2 regions of the Streptomyces sp. NPDC102441 genome follow, and region 2 is predicted to be linked to the other one. Evidence: riboswitches for the same ligand, from Rfam matches in the RefSeq annotation. Region 2 holds a riboswitch; the other holds the start of a gene.

Region 1 (9,410 bases), on a different contig from region 2:
TCCAAGATCTGCACCCACGTCGGCTGCCCGATCAGCCTGTACGAGCAGCAGACGCATCACGTGCTCTGCCCGTGCCACCAGTCCACCTTCGACCTCTCCGACGGCGCCCGCGTCATCTTCGGTCCGGCCGGTCACGCCCTTCCGCAGCTGCAGATCGGTGTGAACAGCGAGGGCAACCTCGAGGCGCTCGGTGACTTCGAAGAGCCCGTCGGTCCTGCCTTCTGGGAGCGCGGATGAGTACTGCGACGGAAACACAACGCAAGGCGCCCGCCGGTGAGCGGGTGGCCGACTGGGCGGACGGCCGGCTCGGCATCTACGGCCTGGCCAAGGCCAACATGCGCAAGATCTTCCCGGACCACTGGTCCTTCATGCTCGGTGAGATCTGCCTCTACAGCTTCATCATCATCATCCTCACGGGTGTGTATCTGACGCTGTTCTTCCACCCGAGCATGAACGAGGTCGTCTACCACGGCTCGTACGAGCCGATGCAGGGCATCCGGATGTCCGAGGCCTACGCCTCGACGCTGGACATCAGCTTCGACGTCCGCGGTGGTCTGCTCGTCCGGCAGATCCACCACTGGGCAGCGGTGATCTTCCTCGCCGGCATGTTCGTGCACATGTTCCGGGTGTTCTTCACCGGCGCGTACCGCAAGCCGCGTGAGATCAACTGGCTGTTCGGCTTCCTGCTGTTCGTCCTCGGCATGTTCACCGGGTTCACCGGCTACTCGCTCCCGGACGACCTGCTCTCCGGCACGGGTGTGCGCTTCACACAGGGCGCCATCCTGTCGATGCCGATCGTCGGTACGTACATCTCGATGTTCCTGTTCGGCGGGGAGTTCCCCGGGACGGACATCATCGCGAGGTTCTACTCGATCCACATCCTGCTGCTGCCCGGCATCATGCTCGGGCTCGTGGTCGGCCACCTCATCCTGGTCTTCTTCCACAAGCACACGCAGTTCGCGGGTCCGGGCAAGACGAACAAGAACGTCGTCGGCATGCCGCTGCTGCCGGTGTACATGGCGAAGGCCGGCGGTTTCTTCTTCCTGGTCTTCGGCTTCATCGCGATCATCGCGGCGATCGCCTCGATCAACCCGATCTGGGCGCTCGGCCCCTACCGGCCCGACCAGGTGTCCACGGGCGCCCAGCCGGACTGGTACATGGGCTTCGCCGAAGGCTTCGTGCGTGTGATGCCTGGCTGGGAGATCAACCTCTGGGGCCACACGCTGGTCCTCGGGGTGCTGATCCCACTGGTCCTCTTCGGTGTGATCCTCGGGGCGCTCGCGCTCTATCCGTTCATCGAGTCCTGGATCACCGGGGACAAGCGCGAGCACCACATCCTGGACAAGCCGCGCAACGCTCCGACCCGCACCGGACTGGGCGTCGCCTGGGTGACGATCTACTTCGTCATGCTGATCGGCGGCGGCAACGACATCTGGGCGACCCACTTCAGTCTGTCGCTCAACGCGATCAGCTGGTTCGTACGGATCGCCTTCTTCGTCGGCCCGGTCCTGGCGTTCGTCGCCACCCGGCGGATCTGCCTCGGCCTCCAGCGCCGCGACAAGGAGAAGGTGCTGCACGGACGCGAGTCCGGCACCATCAAGCGCCTGCCGCACGGTGAGTTCGTCGAGATCCACGAGCCGCTCAGCCAGGGCCAGCTGCACACGCTCACGGCGCACGAGCAGTACAAGCCGGTCGAGATCGGCCCGACGGTCGACGAGAACGGTGTCGAGCGCAAGCCGTCGGTGCTGCAGAAGGTGCGGGCCAGGCTCAGCAGGAGCTACTTCGGCGAGGACAACCAGATCGCCAAGCCCACCTCCGAGGAGTACAAGGAGATCACCAGCGGCCACGGCCACCACTGATCACCTCAGCTGAACGCCACAGCGGGAGCCCCGTCCATCCGATGGACGGGGCTCTTCGCTGTCCCCGGGCCTGGATAGGGTGGGAGGCATCCTTGTACCGGCTGTGGACCCCCAGGAGCGGACCATGAACGTTGTGACCCCGGACGGCGGCGACAGCGTGGCGGACCGAACCTGGCCCGGCGTGCTGACCCCCCTGCTGCGCGGCGAGAACCTCGGCGCGGACGACACCGCGTGGGCCATGGACCGCATCATGAGCGGTGAGGCCACGGACGTGCAGATCGCCGGCTTCGCCGTCGCGCTGCGGGCCAAGGGCGAGACCGTGGACGAGGTCACCGGACTCGTCCGCGCCATGTACGGGCACGCCCACACCATCGAGGTTCCCGGCCGCACGGTCGACATCGTGGGCACCGGCGGCGACATGGCCAAGACGGTCAACATCTCCACCATGTCGGCGATCGTCGTCGCGGGGACGGGCGCCAAGGTCGTCAAGCACGGCAACCGGGCCTCCTCCTCGGCGAGCGGGGCCTCCGACGTGCTGGAGAAGCTCGGCGTCAACCTCGAACTGACCCCGCAGCGCGTGGTCGCCGTGGCCGAGGAGGCGGGCATCACCTTCTGCTTCGCCGTGAAGTTCCACCCCGCCCTGCGGTACGCCGCCAGGGCGCGCAAGGAGCTCGGCACGCAGACCACCTTCAACATCCTGGGCCCGCTCACCAACCCGGCCCGGGTGCGCTCCCAGGCCGTCGGGGTCGCCGACCCGAAGATGGCGCCCATCGTCGCGGGTGTGCTGGCGGACCGGGGGAATTCGGCGCTCGTCTTCCGGGGTGACGACGGCCTCGACGAGCTGACCACCACGGCGACCTCGCGGGTCTGGATCGTCCGCGACGGCAGCGTCCGCGAGGAGGCCTTCGACCCGCGCGACGTCGGCCTGGACCTGGTCCCCGTCCAGGCGCTGCGCGGCGCGGACGCCTCGTACAACGCGGATGTGGCCCGTCGGCTGCTCGACGGGGAGACCGGCCCCGTACGCGACGCGGTGCTGCTCAACTCCGCTGCCGCGCTGGTCGCTCTGGACCCGGGCGAGGGCACGCTGGACGAGCAGCTCTCGGCGGGTATCGCGCGGGCCGCGGAGTCGGTCGACTCGGGCGCCGCCAAGCGCGCGCTGGAGCGCTGGGTGGCGGCCAGCAACGCCTGAGGGCGCGGAGCTGGTGTGAGCAAGGGCGCAGTCCGGATCGCGGACTGCGCCCTTGCGCGTGGCCGTCGGTATGGCAAGATGCTGCGCAGGTCATGAGTGACAGCGACTACGGCCCCGGCCCGCTGTCCGGCAACCCTCCGTCCGTGGCGGGGTGCCCCGGGTGAAGACCAGGCCGCAGGCAGCGAGGTCTGTGGCAAGCGCGGGCCCCTCGGCATCGTTGGATGCCACCCCTTGGGGTCCTGGTCCCAGGGAGCCTTCTGTGAGCAAGCGAATGCGATAGGGCTCTACGCCCTGCTCCGCACACCTCTTCTCTTTCGTTCCCCGCGCTGCCGCGCACTGTCGCCGGCGCGAGGATTTCGCCTGTCTCTTACGGGAGTTCGCCATGTCTGTCTCCACCGCTGCCGTCGACCAGTCCGTCTGTGCCCCGCTGCCGGTTCTGGGTGCCGATGTCATCGTTCCTCTCGTGACGGGCGGGGACGTCACCTATGCCGCCCTCGACTACGCGGCCAGCGCCCCGGCTCTCCAGCGGGTGTGGGACGACGTGGCCGCCTACGCCCCGTACTACGGCAGCGTGCACCGTGGTGCCGGATACCTCTCGCAGCTCTCCACAGACCTGTTCGAGGGCAGCCGCGAGACCGTCGCGGAGTTCCTCGGCTGCCGGGCCGATGACCAGGTGGTCTTCACCCGCTCGACGACCGACTCCCTCAACCTGCTCGCCGCCGCACTGCCCGCCGACTGCCAGGTGTTCGTGTTCGAGACCGAGCACCACGCCTCGCTGCTGCCCTGGCGCGACGCCCGGGTGACCTGCCTCGACGCCCCGCGCACCCCCGGCCAGGCCGTCGCCACGCTGGAGCGCGCCCTGGCCGGCCGGAAGCCCAATGGCCCCGCACTGGTCTGCGTGACCGGCGCGTCCAACGTCACCGGTGAGCTGTGGCCGGTGCGGGAACTGGCCGCCGCCGCCCACGCGCACGGGGCGCGGATCGTGCTCGACGCGGCGCAGCTCGCGCCCCACCACCCCGTGGACATCGCCGAGCTGGACGTCGACTGGGTCGCCTTCTCAGGGCACAAGCTGTACGCGCCCTTCGGCTCGGGCGTCCTCGCGGGCCGGGCGGACTGGCTGGTGGACGCGGAGCCGTACCTCGCGGGCGGTGGCGCCTCCCGCAAGGTCGCCCGGCGTGCCGACGGCGGAGTGGACGTCGAGTGGCACACCACCGCGGCCCGGCACGAGGCCGGATCGCCCAACGTCATCGGCGTCTACTCCATCGCCGCCGCTTGCAAGGCCCTGACCGAGGCCGGGTTCGACCGCCTGGTCACCCGGGAACAGCAGCTGGTGACGCGGGTCCTCGAAGGACTCGCCGACGTTCCCGAGGTCAAGGTGCTCTCGCTCTTCGGTGACGACGCCCCGAGGGTCGGCGTCATCTCCTTCGTGGTCGAGGGATGGAACAGCTCGCACTTCGCCGCGGCGCTCTCCGCGGAGTACGGCATCGGGGTGCGGGACGGACTGTTCTGCGCGCACCCGCTGGTGCGGACCCTGCTGGGCAGTGAGCCGCAGGACCCGGGCGAGTGCGGCGCGCCGGAGGCCGGGCCGGGGGAGAGGTCCCTCAACGCCATCCGGGTGAGCTTCGGTGCCGGTACGCCGGACGAGCACATCGAGCGGTTCCTGGGCGCCGTCCGCGAGCTGGTGAGCAAGGGCGCCCGCTGGACCTACCGCACCGAGGAGGGCCGCTGCGTGCCCGACCGGGGCACCGCGCAGGTCTGAGCCGGTCCGGACACGGCTCCGGCCGGGGACGGGAGGCGTCGTGCCCCGTCCCCGGCCGGAGCCGTACGCCTTTCCTGTGGCCTCAGGCGTCGAGGCCGATGGCGAAGGCCGCCTCGAGGTCGTGCTGCGAGTACGTGCGGAAGGCGACATGGGTGTCGGTGCCCTCGACGCCCTGGATCTTGCTGATCCGGCCCGGGATGACATCGGCCAGATCGTCGTGCCGGGCCACCCGGACCATGGCGATCAGGTCGTACGTACCGGTGACCGAGAAGACCTCGCTGACACTGTCCAGCGCGGCGATGGCCTCCGCGATCTCGGGAATCCGGTCCACGCTGGTTTTGATGAGCACGATCGCGGTGATCACGGCTGGCTTTCTCCCTCGGTGGCCGTGGCTGGAGACTTCACTCTAGTCCCCCGGAACCGCACCCAGGCGTAGAGGAACCCGGCCGCGAAACCCGCCACGTGCGCCAGGTACGCCACGCCCGGGCCGCTGCCGGCGCTCCGCGCGGCCAGCCACTGCAGCACGAACCAGAACACGAGCACGATCCAGGCGGGGAACCGCAGCGGAAGGAAGAAGAGGAAGGGGAAGAGGCTGGTGACCCGGGCCTTCGGGAAGAGGTAGAGGAAGGCGCCGAGCACCGCGGAGATCGCCCCCGACGCGCCGACCAGCGTCTGGTCGGAGTCCGCGTGCACCACCGCGTACGCCACGAGGGCGAAGTAGCCGCACGCGAGATAGAAAAAGGTGAACTCGGTGCGGCCCATGCGCTCCTCGGCCATCGCGCCGAACACGTACAGGAAGAGCAGGTTGCCCAGCAGGTGCAGCCAGCTGCCGTGGACGAAGAGCGCGGTCAGCGGGGTCAGGACCGCGTGGGCGGAGCCGGCCATGAGCTCGCTGGGGATCACGCCCCACCGCTCGAAGTACCCGGCCTGGGCGGCCAGGAGCGCGTCGGCGCTGCCGTAGACCGGATTGAACCCGGAGAGCGGACTGAGCAGGAACACCGCACAGCACAGCGCGATCAGCCCGTACGTGACCGGGGCGCCGCCCGCCGCTGCCGCGGCCCGGAGCTCTCCGGCCCGCCTCCGCCAGTGGACTTCCCGCCGATCGGTCACGTACAGAGCATGACGCACCAGGTGAGAACGGGACAGACCGCCTCGCCGTGTCGATAGGTATGCGCAAGGCCGTAGGGTTGCGGCAGGACATCCGCAGTTCGACGGCGCACCGCGAGATCGAAGACCTGGGCACGCACGAGACTCGAGAACGACGAAAGAGGACGCAACGATGACGACGGTTCCCCAGCCGACGGACGCGACGCGCTGGCGCTGCACGCTCTGCGGCAACCTCACCCGTTTCGACGTGACGCGGTCCTCGAAGGTCGTGGAGTACGTGCATCTCGACCTGGCCGGGGAGTCGAGTATCGAGGAGCGCGAGGTGGTCAGTGAGACCATCGAGTCGGTGCGCTGTCGTTGGTGCAACGCCGTGGACCAGATCGAGCTGGTCGACAGGCCTGGTGCCGACTCCTGACGGGGCCGTGCGGACAGACATATTGGGGTGATGGATGGTGGAGCAGCCGACAGGCGGCGCCGGACCGGCCGACGCGGCCGACGGCACCGCGGAGTCGCTCGACCGTCCGCTGCCCGAGGGCGTACGCCGCAAGGTCGTGGGCCTGGTCTCGGACGCGTTCGGCGGTCTGACCATCGGCGAACTCCCCGCCCAGCTCCGGCAGTACGCCCGTTTCACCCCGAGCAGGCGGGCCAAGTTCGCGGGTAACGCGATGGCCGCCGCCCTGGAGAACGATCCGGTGTTCCGCCGGCGCATCGGTGAGCGGATCGTCCAGACCCAGCCGGAGCTGGCCGGTGCCCTCACCTCCGGTGCCCCGCCCGCCGCCGCCGACCCCGTCGACGTTGCCGCAGCCGCCTATGTGCTGCGGCCGGCCGGCTGGGTCAAGCTGGTGGCCGCGGCCGGCGAGGAGGTCCAGCGGGCGCACGCCGAGCAGGCGGACGAGGAGACCAGGCGCGAACTGGAGGGACTGCGCGAGGAGCTCGACCGTGCCCGGGGTCAGACCAGGGCCGACACCGAGCGGCTGCGCTCGGAGCTGGACACCTCCCGCAAGGAGGCCGACTCCCTGCACCGCAAACTCCGCAGCGCCCTCAGCGAGATGAAGCGCGGCGAGGCGGCGCTGCGCAAGGCCGGCGCCGAGGCCGACGCCGTGCGGGCCGAGGCCGCGGTCCAGGTCTCCGCGGCCGAGAGCGAGTCCCGCCGGCTCAAGGCGCGGCTGGCCGAGGCGGAGGCCTCCGTCGAGGCGGGCCGCCGGGCGGCCAGGGAAGGCCGCTCGGTCGAGGACATGCGGCTGCGGCTGCTCCTGGACACGGTGCTCGACGCGGCGCAGGGACTCCGCCGCGAACTGGCCCTGCCTCCTTCCTCGCTCCGCCCCGCGGACGGCGTCGAAGCGGTGGAGCCCGGCCGGATGTCCCCGAAGGACATTGCGGCCAGGGCCCTTTCGGAGACCGATCCGGCGCTCCTCGACCAGCTGCTCGCCCTGCCCCAGGCGCATCTGATCGTCGACGGCTACAACGTCACGAAGACCGGCTATCCGCAGATGCCGCTGGAGAAGCAGCGGTTGCGCCTCCTGGGCGGTCTCTCGGTCCTCGCGGCACAGACCGGCGCCGAGATGACCTGTGTCTTCGACGGTGCCGAACTGGCCGTCCCGGTTCTGCTGGCACCGCCGCGCGGTGTCCGTGTGCTGTTCAGCAAGGCGGGGGTGACCGCCGACGAGCTGATCCGGCAGCTGGCGCGGGCCGAACCGTCCGGCAGGCCCGTCGTCGTGGTCTCCACCGACCGCGAGGTGGCGGACGGCGTGGCGAAGGCGGGTGCACGGCCGGTCGCGTCCGCCTTGCTCCTGAAGCGCCTTTCGCGCGTCTGATGCGTCATGTGAGACATGGGTGACTTGCCGGAATTTACGGAACGTACCGTCAATTCATCGCTACACGCAGTGTGATGAAAGTAAAGAAGTGCCTGGTGTGGCGAGATTTTGCTCGTGAGGATTTGAACTGATCACAAGATGGTCACTAAGGTCAGGCCTCGAACCTTCGCACGGTTGATCGCCCACCAGGGGTGACGGCGAAGGAACCGCCGAGTCCGTGAGTGCACGGAGCCGGGGATCTACGTCCCCCCACAGCCCGGTAGGCGGCTCGAGGAAGAAGGAGCTCGCCTTCGTGGCGTCCCACCGTCGTCCCAAGCAGCCGAGCCGCACCCGCGTGACCGTGCTCACCGCGACCGCCGCTGCAGCCGTGGCCCTGACCTCTCAGGCGGCCCACGCCGACCCCAAGCCGACCAAGACCGAGGTCAAGGCGAAGGTCGACAAGCTCTACCACGAGGCCGAGGTCGCCACGGAGAAGGCCAACGGCGCCAAGGAGCAGCAGGACAAGCTCAAGAAGCAGGCCGACGCGCTCCAGGACAAGGTCGCCCGGGGCCAGGACGAGCTCAACACCCTGCGCGGCGAGCTCGGTTCGCTCGCCACCGCGCAGTACCGCTCCGGTGGTCTCGACCCGTCGGTCCAGCTGCTGCTCTCCTCGGACCCGGACAGCTTCCTCGACCAGGCCTCCGCGCTCGACCAGCTGACGGCCAAGCAGGCCGAGTCGCTGCAGAAGATCCAGTCGAAGCAGCGCACCCTCGCGCAGCAGCGCAAGGAGGCGCAGGGGAAGCTCGACGACCTCGCGGACGTCCGCAAGTCGCTGAACGAGAACAAGAAGAAGTACCAGGGCAAGCTCGCCGACGCCCAGAAGCTGCTGAACACCCTCACCGCCGCCGAGCGCCAGGCGATGGCCGACAAGGAAGTTCGCGCCAGCCGTGACGCCGGTGACCGGGTCGACCTCGGCAACGAGGTCCCCGCGTCCGCCCGTGGTGCCGCCGCCCTCCAGGCCGCCTCCACGCAGCAGGGCAAGCCGTACGTCTCCGGCGGCACCGGCCCCAACTCGTTCGACTGCTCGGGTCTGACCCAGTGGGCCTACGCCCGGGCCGGCGTCCAGATCACCCGCACCACGTACACCCAGATCAACGACGGTGTCCGGATAGGCCGCGGCGCCCTGAAGCCGGGCGACCTGGTCTTCTTCAACAACACCTCGCACGTGGGCCTGTACGCGGGCAACAACCAGATCCTGCACGCCCCGAAGCCCGGCGCCGTGGTCCGCTACGAGTCGATGGACTACATGGGCACCTTCCAGTTCGGCGTGCGCGTCTGACGCCCGAACGGGCGAATCGCAGCACCCCTCGACGACGCCCCGCCCCGCCGGAGACCACAGGTCACCGGCGGGGCGGAGCTGTTTCGCCCCCACCCTTCTCCCGGCATGGCCTTTGGCCGCGGTGCGGCCGCCCGGTTACTGTCTGCGCTGCCGCGTAGCTCCCGGTCGTCGGTCCGCCCGCCCCGGGCGGCAGGGGCTGCGCACACCTGCGTACAGCGGAAGGGAGTGCGGCTTCCTGTGGTGTCGCATCGCCGCCCCACCCGGCCCGGCCTCAACCGTGGCGTCCGGGCCACCGTCCTGTCGGCCACCGCGGCCACCGCGGCGGTCACCCTCCAGGCCGCACCCGCGAGCGCCGTGCCCGAGG
Region 2 (9,410 bases):
AGCGCGAAGTCCGCGTCCAGCACCACCAGGTCGGCGTCCTTGCCGGGCTCCAGCGAGCCGACCCGGTCGTACAGGCCGAGGAGCCGGGCCGGGTTGGCGGAGATGGACCGTACGACGTCGTCGACGGGGATCCGGTCGATCGTCACGGCCCTGCGGAACGCGGTGTCCAGGGTGAGGGTGGAGCCCGCGATCGAGCCGCCCTCCACCAGGCGTGCGACACCGTCCTTGACCTCGACGGCGAGCGGGCCGAGCTCGTAGAAGCCGTCGTCGGCCCCGGCCGCGTCCATGGCGTCGGTGATCAGCGCGACCCGGCCGGCGCCCGCGTGGTGGTAGGCGAGCTCCAGGGCGGCGGGGTGCAGATGCGTGCCGTCGTTGATCAGCTCGACGGTGACCCGCTCGTCCTCCAGGAGCGCCGCGATCGGGCCCGGGGCGCGGTGGCCGATGGCGGGCATCGCGTTGAAGAGGTGCGTGGCGACGGTCGCGCCCGCGTCGATCGCCTCGACGGTCTGCTCGTATGTCGCGTCCGTGTGGCCGACGGCGGCGATCACCCCGTGCTCGGCGAGCAGCCGTACGGACTCGATGCCGCCCGGGAGTTCGGTGGCGAGGGTGACCATCCTGGCGGTCCCGCGCGCCGCGTCGAGCAGCTTGCGGACCTCGGCGGGGTCGGGGGCGCGGAGCAGTGCCTCGCTGTGGGCGCCCTTGCGGCACGGGGAGATGAAGGGGCCCTCGAAGTGGACTCCGGCGAGCTCGCCCTGTTCGACCAGTTCGGAGAGCATGCCGGCCTGGCGGGCCAGGACGTCCATGTCACCGGTGACGGTGGAGGCGACGACGGTCGTCGTGCCGTGTGCGCGGTGTGCCAGGGCTGCGGTGAGGGCCTCCTCGGCGGTGCCGGTCGCGAAGGAGGCGCCGCCGCCGCCGTGGTTGTGGATGTCCACGAATCCGGGGACCACCCAGTGGCCCGAAAGGTCGACGGTCCGGGCGCCCTCGTGCGTGCTGCCTGCGATCCGGGTGCCCTCGACGATCACCCGGCCGTTCTCGACGGTGCCGGTGGGAAGCACCACCCTGGCGCCTGCGAGCACCGTGCTGTCTGCGCGTCCGGCCATCAGGCGGAAACCTCCGTGGAGAGTAGGTCCCAGGCGAGCAGCCCTGCGCCCAGGCATCCGGCGGTGTCCCCGAGGGCCGCCGGGACGATGTGAGGCAGCTTCTGGAACGTGACCCGTTCCTCGACAGCCGCACGCAGTGGTGTGAACAAGGTTTCCCCTGCCTCGGCGAGACCGCCACCGATGATGATCGTGCGGGGGTCCAGCAGGGTGAGCGCGGTGACCAGTCCGGCGGCCAGCGCGTCGACGGCGTCCCGCCACACACGCAGCGCCGCGGGGTCGCCCGAGGCGACGGCCTTCGCGCAGTCGGCGGCGTCGGCGCCGGGGGCGTCGGACGCGGCGGCCCAGGCCCTGGACACGGCGGCCGCCGAGGCGAGGGTCTCCAGGCAGCCGCGCTGGCCGCAGCCGCAGTCCGGTCCGTCAGGACGGACCACGATGTGGCCGATCTCACCCGCGTAACCGTGGGCGCCCGCCTCGATGGTGCCCGCGATGCCGATGGCACCGGCGATCCCGGTGCCGAGCGGCACGAAGAGGAAGCGGTCGGCTCCCCGGCCGGCGCCGATCCGTCCTTCGGCGAGGCCGCCGGTCCGGACGTCGTGGCCGAGCGCGACGGGTATGCCGCCGAGCCGTTCGCCGAGCAGCTTCCGCAGGGGCACGTCGCGCCAGCCCAGGTTCGCGGCGTAGACGGCGATCCCGCGTTCCGCGTCGACGATGCCGGGCACGGCGACCCCGGCGGCGACGGCGGCTTCACCGAGGTGCTTCTCGCCGTACGCGCGGAGGTCCGCGGCGAAGCCGAGGATCGTCTCCACCACGGCTTCGGCCCCCCGGTCCCTGCCGGTGGCCCTGCGCGCCTCATGGAGCAGGGTGCCGTCGGCCCCGACCAGAGCGGCCTTCATTCCTGTGCCGCCCACATCGAGGGCGATGACGTGTCTCACGAAGACAGTTTCGCCCGCCGACCCCTAAAAGGTCTAGTCCACTATCGTGGTTTGTTGAGCACCCATACAAAACGGTCCTGCTAGATTGCCGAATCGATGCTCCGGTGGTTTAGACCTCCGGGTGGGCACGAGGCAGGGATCGCGGGTCCGCCGTCGGGACGACGGTGTCCGCGTCGACCGATGTAGGGATGGGCAAGGCTGTGCAGCGGCGTTTTGTGGGTCTGACCGCGGTGGTGGCCGTACTCGGGATGACAGCGGCACTGTCGGGGTGCGGGTCTGGCACCGGAGGCGGCGACGTCACCCTGCGGCTGGTCGCGGCCGACTACGGCACCGGCGCGGAGAACAGCTCACAGAAGTACTGGGACGACGTCGCGGGGAAGTTCGAGAAGGCCAACCCCGGCATCGAGGTCGAGGTCAGCGTCTACTCCTGGAAGGACGTCGACCGCGAGGTCGCCGAGATGGTGAAGGCCGGCAAGGCGCCCGACATCGCACAGATCGGGGCGTACGCCGACTACGCCGAGGCGGGCAAGCTCTACGCCGCCGACGACATGATCTCCATCCGCACCGCGTCCAACTTCCTGCCCTCGCTCACCGACGCGGGCGAGGTCGACAGCAGTCTGTACGGCCTCCCGTTCGTGGCCAGCACCCGGCTCCTCTTCTACAACAAGGGCCTGTTCGCCAAGGCGGGCCTCGGCGCACCGCAGACCCGGGACGACATCCGGAGCGACGCCACCGCACTGAAGCAGCGTGGCGTGGAATACCCCTTCGCCCTGCCGCTCGGCCAGGAGGAGTCCCAGGCCGAGACCCTGATGTGGATGCTCAGCGGGGGCGGCGGATACACGGACGAGGTCGGCAACTACAACATCGACTCCCCGGCCAACATAGCCACCTTCCAGTGGTTGAAGAACGACCTCGTCGGCAAGGGCCTCACCGGCCCCGTCGCCCCTGGGAAGCTCGACCGGGCGAAGGCCTTCGACGCGTTCACCGACGGCGACGTGGGCATGCTCAACGGCCATCCGACTCTGATGCAGGAGGCGGAGAAGAAGGGCATCGAGGTCGGCATGGTGCCGCTGCCCGGGATCGACGGGCCGAGCAAGGGCTCGATGGGCGTGGCCGACTGGATGATGGGCTTCAAGCAGAACGGTCACCGGGCCGAGATAGGCAAGTTCCTCGACTTCGCCTACGCGGACGAGAACGTGCTCGCCTTCGCCGACCAGTACGACCTGCTTCCCGTGACCAGCAGTGCGTCGGCCGCGATGGAGGCCGACAGCAAGCACAAGTCGCTGCACGAGTTCCTGTCGGCACTGCCGAACTCGCAGCTGTACCCGTTCGGCAAGACGTCGTGGGCGCAGGTCAGCGAGTCCATCAAGGAGAAGATCGGTTCCACGGTCGAGCCCGGCGGCAGCCCGGAGAGTGTGCTCGTGGACGTCGCGACCGAGGCCCGGCAGGCGGAGAGCGCCGAGTAGGTTGGTTCATATGACCGCCGGCCATTCCGACTCCCCCGACTCCGCTGCCTCCCCCGACTCCGCTGCCCCGCTCTCCGGCCAGGAGCGCGCGGTGCTGGCCCTGGAGCGGCGCTCCTGGGCGGGCCCGGGAGCGAAGGAGCGGGCGGTCCGGGAAGAGCTGGGCATCTCACCGGTCCGCTACTACCAGCTGCTCAACGCGCTCCTGGACGACCGGCGGGCGCTGGAGGCGGACCCGGTGACGGTGAACCGGCTGCGGCGGGTCCGGGACGCGAGGCGCGGCCGCCGCTGAGGCCGGGCCTGCCGGGGCTCCGCGCCTCAAAGGCCGGTGGGGCTGGATCTGGCCCTGCTCACAGATACGCTCGGGCCATGGGCAATTCGGCACACCCCCTCCCGACCCCGTCCACCCAGGCCGGCCGCGAAGGCCTCGCCGCACTCCTCGCCCGACCCGCCGGCGCGGTCGTCGCGCTGGACTTCGACGGCACGCTCGCCGACATCGTCCCGGACCCGGAGCAGTCCCGGGCCCACCCCGACGTCGTCCCGGCTCTCTCCGCGCTCGCCCCCCAGGTCGCCGCCGTCGCCGTGATCACGGGCCGCCCGGCGGACACGGCCGTGCGGTACGGCGGCTTCGCCGGAGCGCCGGGCCTTGACCACCTCGTCGTCCTCGGCCACTACGGTGCCGAACGCTGGGACGCCGCCACCGCCACCGTCCACGCCCCGGCGCCCGACCCCGGGGTGGAAGCCGTCCGTGCCGCGCTCCCCGCAGTGCTGGACGGCGCGGACAGCGGCATCTGGGTCGAGGAGAAGGGCGGCCGTGCGGTCGCCGTGCACACCCGCCGCGCCTCCGACCCGCAGGCCGCCTTCGAGGCCCTGCGTGCCCCGCTGGGCAGCCTGGCCGAGCGGCACGGCCTGATCGTCGAACCGGGCCGCCTCGTCCTGGAGCTGCGCCCGCCCGGCATGGACAAGGGTGTGGCGCTGGAGGAGTACGTGAAGGAGACCGGCGCGGAGGCGGTGCTGTACGCCGGCGACGACCTCGGCGACCTCGCCGCGTACGCCGCCGTGGAGAAGCTCCGCGCCGAGGGGACCGCAGGCCTGCTGGTGTGCAGCGGCACCGGGGTCCCCGAACTCGCCGAGCGCGCCGACCTGTTGCTGCCGGGCCCGGCAGCGGTGGCGGATCTGCTCCGCTCCATTGCCCGGCAGATCACATCGCTCTAGGTCCTGGCCTAGTCCCGCAGCGCGTCGAGCTGGTCCAGGAACCACTGCTGCGGCGGAAGTGCCGTCGCAGCAGTGGCCAGGCGCTTCGAGCGGGCGCCCCGCTCGTCGGGATCCATCGTGAGCGCCTCGTGCAGCGCGGCCGCCGTGGCCGACACGTCGTACGGGTTGACCACGATCGCGTCCTCGCCCAGCTCCTCGTACGCCCCCGCCTCGCGGGAGAGCACGAGCGCGCAGCCGTGGTCCGAGACGACCGGGACCTCCTTGGCGACCAGGTTCATGCCGTCACGGATCGGGTTGACCAGGGCCACGTCCGCCAGCCGGTACGCCGCGAGGGAGCGGGCGAAGTCGTCGTCGACGTGGAGCAGGACCGGAGTCCAGCCCTCCGTGCCGTAGTCCGCGTTCACGGAGTCGGCGACCCGCTGGACCTCCGCCGTGTATTCGCGGTAGACCGCGAGGTCCTGGCGTGAGGGGTAGGCGAAGGCGATGTGCACCACGCGCTCGCGCCATTCGGGGCGCTCCTCCAGCAGTGCCCGGTAGGCGTGCAGTCCGCGGACGATGTTCTTGGAGAGCTCCGTGCGGTCCACGCGCACGATCGTGCGCCTGTCCACGCCCACCTGCTCCCGCAGGAGCTCCATGCGCTCGTCCACGTCCGCCTCGTGGGAGCGGCGGCGCAGGAAGTCCGCGTCGGCGCCCAGGCCGTGCACCCCGATCCGGGTGCGGCCGGTGCCGCCGAGGATCTCCGTGCAGCAGCCGATGAAGGCGTCCGCCCAGCGGCGGGTCAGGAACGCGGCGCGGTCGGCGCCCAGGATGCCCCTGAGCAGCTGCTCGCCGATGTCGTCGGGCAGCAGCCTGAAGTAGTCGACGGGCGCCCAGGGGGTGTGCGAGAAGTGCCCGATCCGCAGGTCGGGGCGGAGCTCGCGGAGCATTCCCGGGACCAGCGAGAGGTGGTAGTCCTGCACCAGGACCGAGGCGCCCTCGCCCGCCTCCTCGGCGAGTGCCTGGGCGAAGGCCCGGTTGTACGTCTCGAAGGAGGCCCACTGCCGGCGGAACTCCGCGTCGAAGACGGGCTCCACCGGAGTCTGGTAGATCATGTGGTGGACGAACCAGAGCACCGAGTTCGCGATGCCGTTGTACGCGTCGGCGTGGACCCCGGCGTCGATGTCGAGCATCCGGACGCCGGGCTCGGACACCCCGAGCCGGACCGCCTCGCGGTCGCCGTCGCCGAGGGCGGCACACACCCACAGCTTGTCGTCGACGGCGCTGAGGCCGGAGACCAGCCCGCCACCGCCCCGTTTCGAGTCGAGCGTGCCGTCCTCCCGCAGTGCGTACGACACGGGGCCGCGGTTGGACGCGACGAGTACCTGGGCGGCGTGCTCGGAGACCATGTACCCGAACCTAGCCCGTTCGGGAAGCCGCCAAACGTGAAGCGCCCGCGGAGCCGGGCGCGACGAGGCGTTACGCCGCGTTCCGCGACGTGTACTCCGCGATCTCCCGCATCGGCGGCCTCTCCTCGGTGTCCACCGCATGGGTGCGCGGGACGAATCCGCCGGGCCCCCGCTCGAACTGGGTGATCTCAGGACGTACGAGGGCGCCCCGGGAGAGCCGTAGCTGCGCCGTGCGGTAGATCGCGGCTGCCATTCGGCCGAGGGCCTGGCCGTCCTGGTGGCGGTGTTTGCGTACGCCGACGTCTACCTGGGCCAGGGCGTCCAGGCCGACCGTGTGCAGCGCGTCGACCAGCAGGCCCAGCTCCACTCCGTAACCTACGGGGAAGGGGAGCTGCTCCAGCAGGGAGCGCCGCACGGCGTACTCGCCGCCCAGCGGCTGGACGAAGCCGGCCAGCCTCGGCCAGTGCAGGTTGAGCAGCGGGCGGGCCACCAGTTCGGTCACCCGGCCCCCCTGGCCCGCGGCTTCGCCGAGCGGCCGGTCGTACATCGCCTTGACGAAGTGCACCGTCGGGTCGGTCAGCAGTGGGCCGACGATCCCGGAGACGAAGTCCGCGGAGAAGTCCTTGAGGTCCGCGTCGACGAAGCAGACGATGTCCCCGCTGGTCACCAGCAGTGATCGCCACAGGACCTCGCCCTTGCCCGGGAGCGCCGGGATCCGGGGGAGTACGGCGTCCCGGTGCACGACCCGGGCACCGGCCAGCCGCGCCGCGTCGGCGGTGGAGTCGGTGGATCCGGAGTCGATCACCACCAGCTCGTCGACGAGCTGGACCTTCTCCATCAGCTCGCGCCGGATCTCCGAGACGATCGCGCCGACCGTCGCCTCCTCGTTCAGAGCGGGCAGGACGACGCTCACGCGCGAGCGGTGCGGATCCTTCGCCCGCGCGGCTGTGAGACGGTCGAGCGGGCGGTCGGCAGCAGACCAGGAACGCCTGGTCAGCCAGCGTTCCACCTCTTCCAGCACGGTCGATACTCCCTGTATGTGATCCATCTCGCGGTTCGGACGACTATCTCAATCGTCCGGTGCTTCGGTTACAGTCTTGAACAACGCGGATGACCCTCGCATGTCGGGGTCGGTCCGCGAAAAAACGCCCGGATCCATGGTCCGGTGCCATAGCGCTCATCCAGAGGGACTGAGGGAACGGCCCGTCGAAGTCCCGGCAACCCTCCTGCCGACCGCGAGGTCACGGTAGGGAAGGTGCCAATTCCGTCTTGTGGCGAAATACGTCGCAAGGAAGATGAGGAGAAAGGGCCTCCGCCATCATGGCCGTGCAGACAGTTGCAGCAAACTCCAATTCCTCCGCAGTGGACCTCGGTCCCGCCGCAGCGCTTTCCTGCCGCGAATGCGGCGAGCGTTTCGAGCTCGGTCCCATTTTCGCCTGCGTGTCCTGTTTCGGGCCGCTCGAAGTGGCGTACGACCTGCCGAGCGGCTCCCCCGAAGAGCTGAAGAAGCGCATCGCCGAGGGTCCCGACAACATCTGGCGCTATGCGCCGCTGCTGCCTGTCCCCTCCGACGTCGCGGACAAGCCCAACATCAACCCCGGCTTCACGAAGCTGGTCAAGGCCGACAACCTCGCCCGCGAGCTGGGCGTGACCGGTGGCCTGTACGTCAAGGACGACTCCGGCAACCCGACGCACTCCTTCAAGGACCGTGTCGTCGCCATCGCCGTCGAGGCCGCCCGCGCCTTCGGATTCACCACACTCTCCTGCTCCTCCACCGGCAACCTCGCCGGTGCGGTGGGTGCCGCCGCCGCCCGCGCCGGCTTCCGCTCCTGCGTGTTCATCCCGCACGACCTGGAGCAGGGCAAGGTCGTCATGGCCGCGGTGTACGGCGGCGAGCTGGTCGGCATCGAGGGCAATTACGACGACGTCAACCGCTTCTGCTCGGAGCTCATCGGCGACCCGCTCGGTGAGGGCTGGGGCTTCGTCAACGTCAACCTGCGGCCGTACTACGGCGAGGGCTCCAAGACCCTGGCGTACGAGATCTGTGAGCAGCTCGGCTGGCGGCTGCCCGACCAGCTCGTCATCCCGATCGCGTCCGGCTCGCAGCTCACGAAGATCGACAAGGGCCTGCAGGAGCTGATCAAGCTCGGCCTCGTCGAGGACAAGCCGTACAAGATCTTCGGTGCGCAGGCCGAGGGCTGCTCCCCGGTCTCCACCGCCTTCAAGGCCGGCCACGACGTCGTGCGCCCGCAGAAGCCGAACACCATCGCCAAGTCCCTGGCGATCGGCAACCCGGCCGACGGCCCGTACGTCCTGGACATCGCCCGGCGCACCGGCGGCGCCGTGGAGGACGTCAACGACGAGCAGGTCGTCGACGCGATCAAGCTGCTGGCCCGCACCGAGGGCATCTTCGCGGAGACCGCGGGCGGTGTGACGGTCGGCGTGACGAAGAAGCTGATCGACGCCGGCCTGCTGGACCCGGCCCTGACCACCGTCGTCCTGAACACCGGAGACGGGCTGAAGACGCTCGACGCGGTCGCCCCGACGACCGGCCTGTCGGCGACGATCCGGCCCAGCCTGGACGCGTTCCGCGCCGCCGGCCTCGGCGCCGCCGCCAACTGACCACCCGAGACCGAAGGAAGGCACCGACATGAGCGTCAAGGTCCGTATCCCCACCATCCTCCGCACCTACACGGGCGGTCAGGCCGAGGTCCCGGCCGAGGGCGCGACCCTCTCCGAGGTCCTCGCGTCCCTGGAGCAGAACCACCCGGGCATCGGCGCCCGCGTCCTGGACGACCAGGGCAAGCTGCGCCGCTTCGTCAACGTGTACGTCAACGACGACGACGTGCGCTTCGAGGGCGGCCTGGAAGCGGCCACCCCGGACGGCGCGGGCGTCTCGATCATCCCGGCCGTCGCCGGAGGCTGACCGGGCTCTGCGGGCCGATCAGCCGCCCGACCGCATGACGTGAGCACCGTGGCCCCCTCCGTGAGAGAAGCGGAGGGGGCCATTCTGCATGGTTGAGCACGGTACAGTTGGGGAAGTCCCCGCCGCTGCCCATGCCGCCCGCATATGAGAATGCGCCCGGCCGCGACAAGAAGCAGCCAAAGTGAGTGCACTCCTTGCGGCATAAGTGGCCTTTGTCAGGCCCGACTTGCCCTGAAATCCCCTGAATTCCCCCAAAGTGTGCGGTCGCGTGTGCCCAGAATTCTCGTCCGATTGACCTGTTGCAGAGGGCAGTTGGGCAGATACATTCGGCCGCGGTCGACGCGTTCCGGCGCACGCCACCCTCTCCTGTCGGAGGGTGACTTCTG

Evidence for each region. Region 2 has a riboswitch for S-adenosylmethionine ahead of thrC (threonine synthase). Riboswitches for the same ligand answer to the same signal wherever they lie in the genome.
Region 1: it holds a riboswitch for S-adenosylmethionine, as region 2 does, so the genes downstream of both, ACIREO_RS15300 (aminotransferase class V-fold PLP-dependent enzyme) here and thrC (threonine synthase) in region 2, are expected to answer to the same signal.

The regions. Positions count from the first base shown of each region.
Region 1 is NZ_JBIWKH010000006.1:253,183-262,592, forward strand. It holds gene ACIREO_RS15285 (Rieske 2Fe-2S domain-containing protein) at 1-237, shown strand, start outside; gene ACIREO_RS15290 (cytochrome bc complex cytochrome b subunit) at 234-1,859, shown strand; gene trpD (anthranilate phosphoribosyltransferase) at 1,984-3,048, shown strand; SAM riboswitch class IV at 3,137-3,254, shown strand; gene ACIREO_RS15300 (aminotransferase class V-fold PLP-dependent enzyme) at 3,431-4,807, shown strand; gene ACIREO_RS15305 (Lrp/AsnC family transcriptional regulator) at 4,890-5,171, opposite strand; gene ACIREO_RS15310 (rhomboid family intramembrane serine protease) at 5,168-5,935, opposite strand; gene ACIREO_RS15315 (hypothetical protein) at 6,087-6,329, shown strand; gene ACIREO_RS15320 (NYN domain-containing protein) at 6,364-7,728, shown strand; gene ACIREO_RS15325 (NlpC/P60 family protein) at 8,021-9,046, shown strand; gene ACIREO_RS15330 (NlpC/P60 family protein) at 9,284-9,410, shown strand, end outside.
Region 2 is NZ_JBIWKH010000018.1:148,057-157,466, forward strand. It holds gene nagA (N-acetylglucosamine-6-phosphate deacetylase) at 1-1,103, opposite strand, end outside; gene ACIREO_RS33390 (ROK family protein) at 1,103-2,035, opposite strand; gene ACIREO_RS33395 (ABC transporter substrate-binding protein) at 2,224-3,501, shown strand; gene ACIREO_RS33400 (DUF3263 domain-containing protein) at 3,512-3,790, shown strand; gene otsB (trehalose-phosphatase) at 3,868-4,713, shown strand; gene ACIREO_RS33410 (trehalose-6-phosphate synthase) at 4,722-6,098, opposite strand; gene ACIREO_RS33415 (glucosyl-3-phosphoglycerate synthase) at 6,169-7,119, opposite strand; SAM riboswitch class I at 7,273-7,400, shown strand; gene thrC (threonine synthase) at 7,419-8,720, shown strand; gene ACIREO_RS33425 (MoaD/ThiS family protein) at 8,749-9,024, shown strand.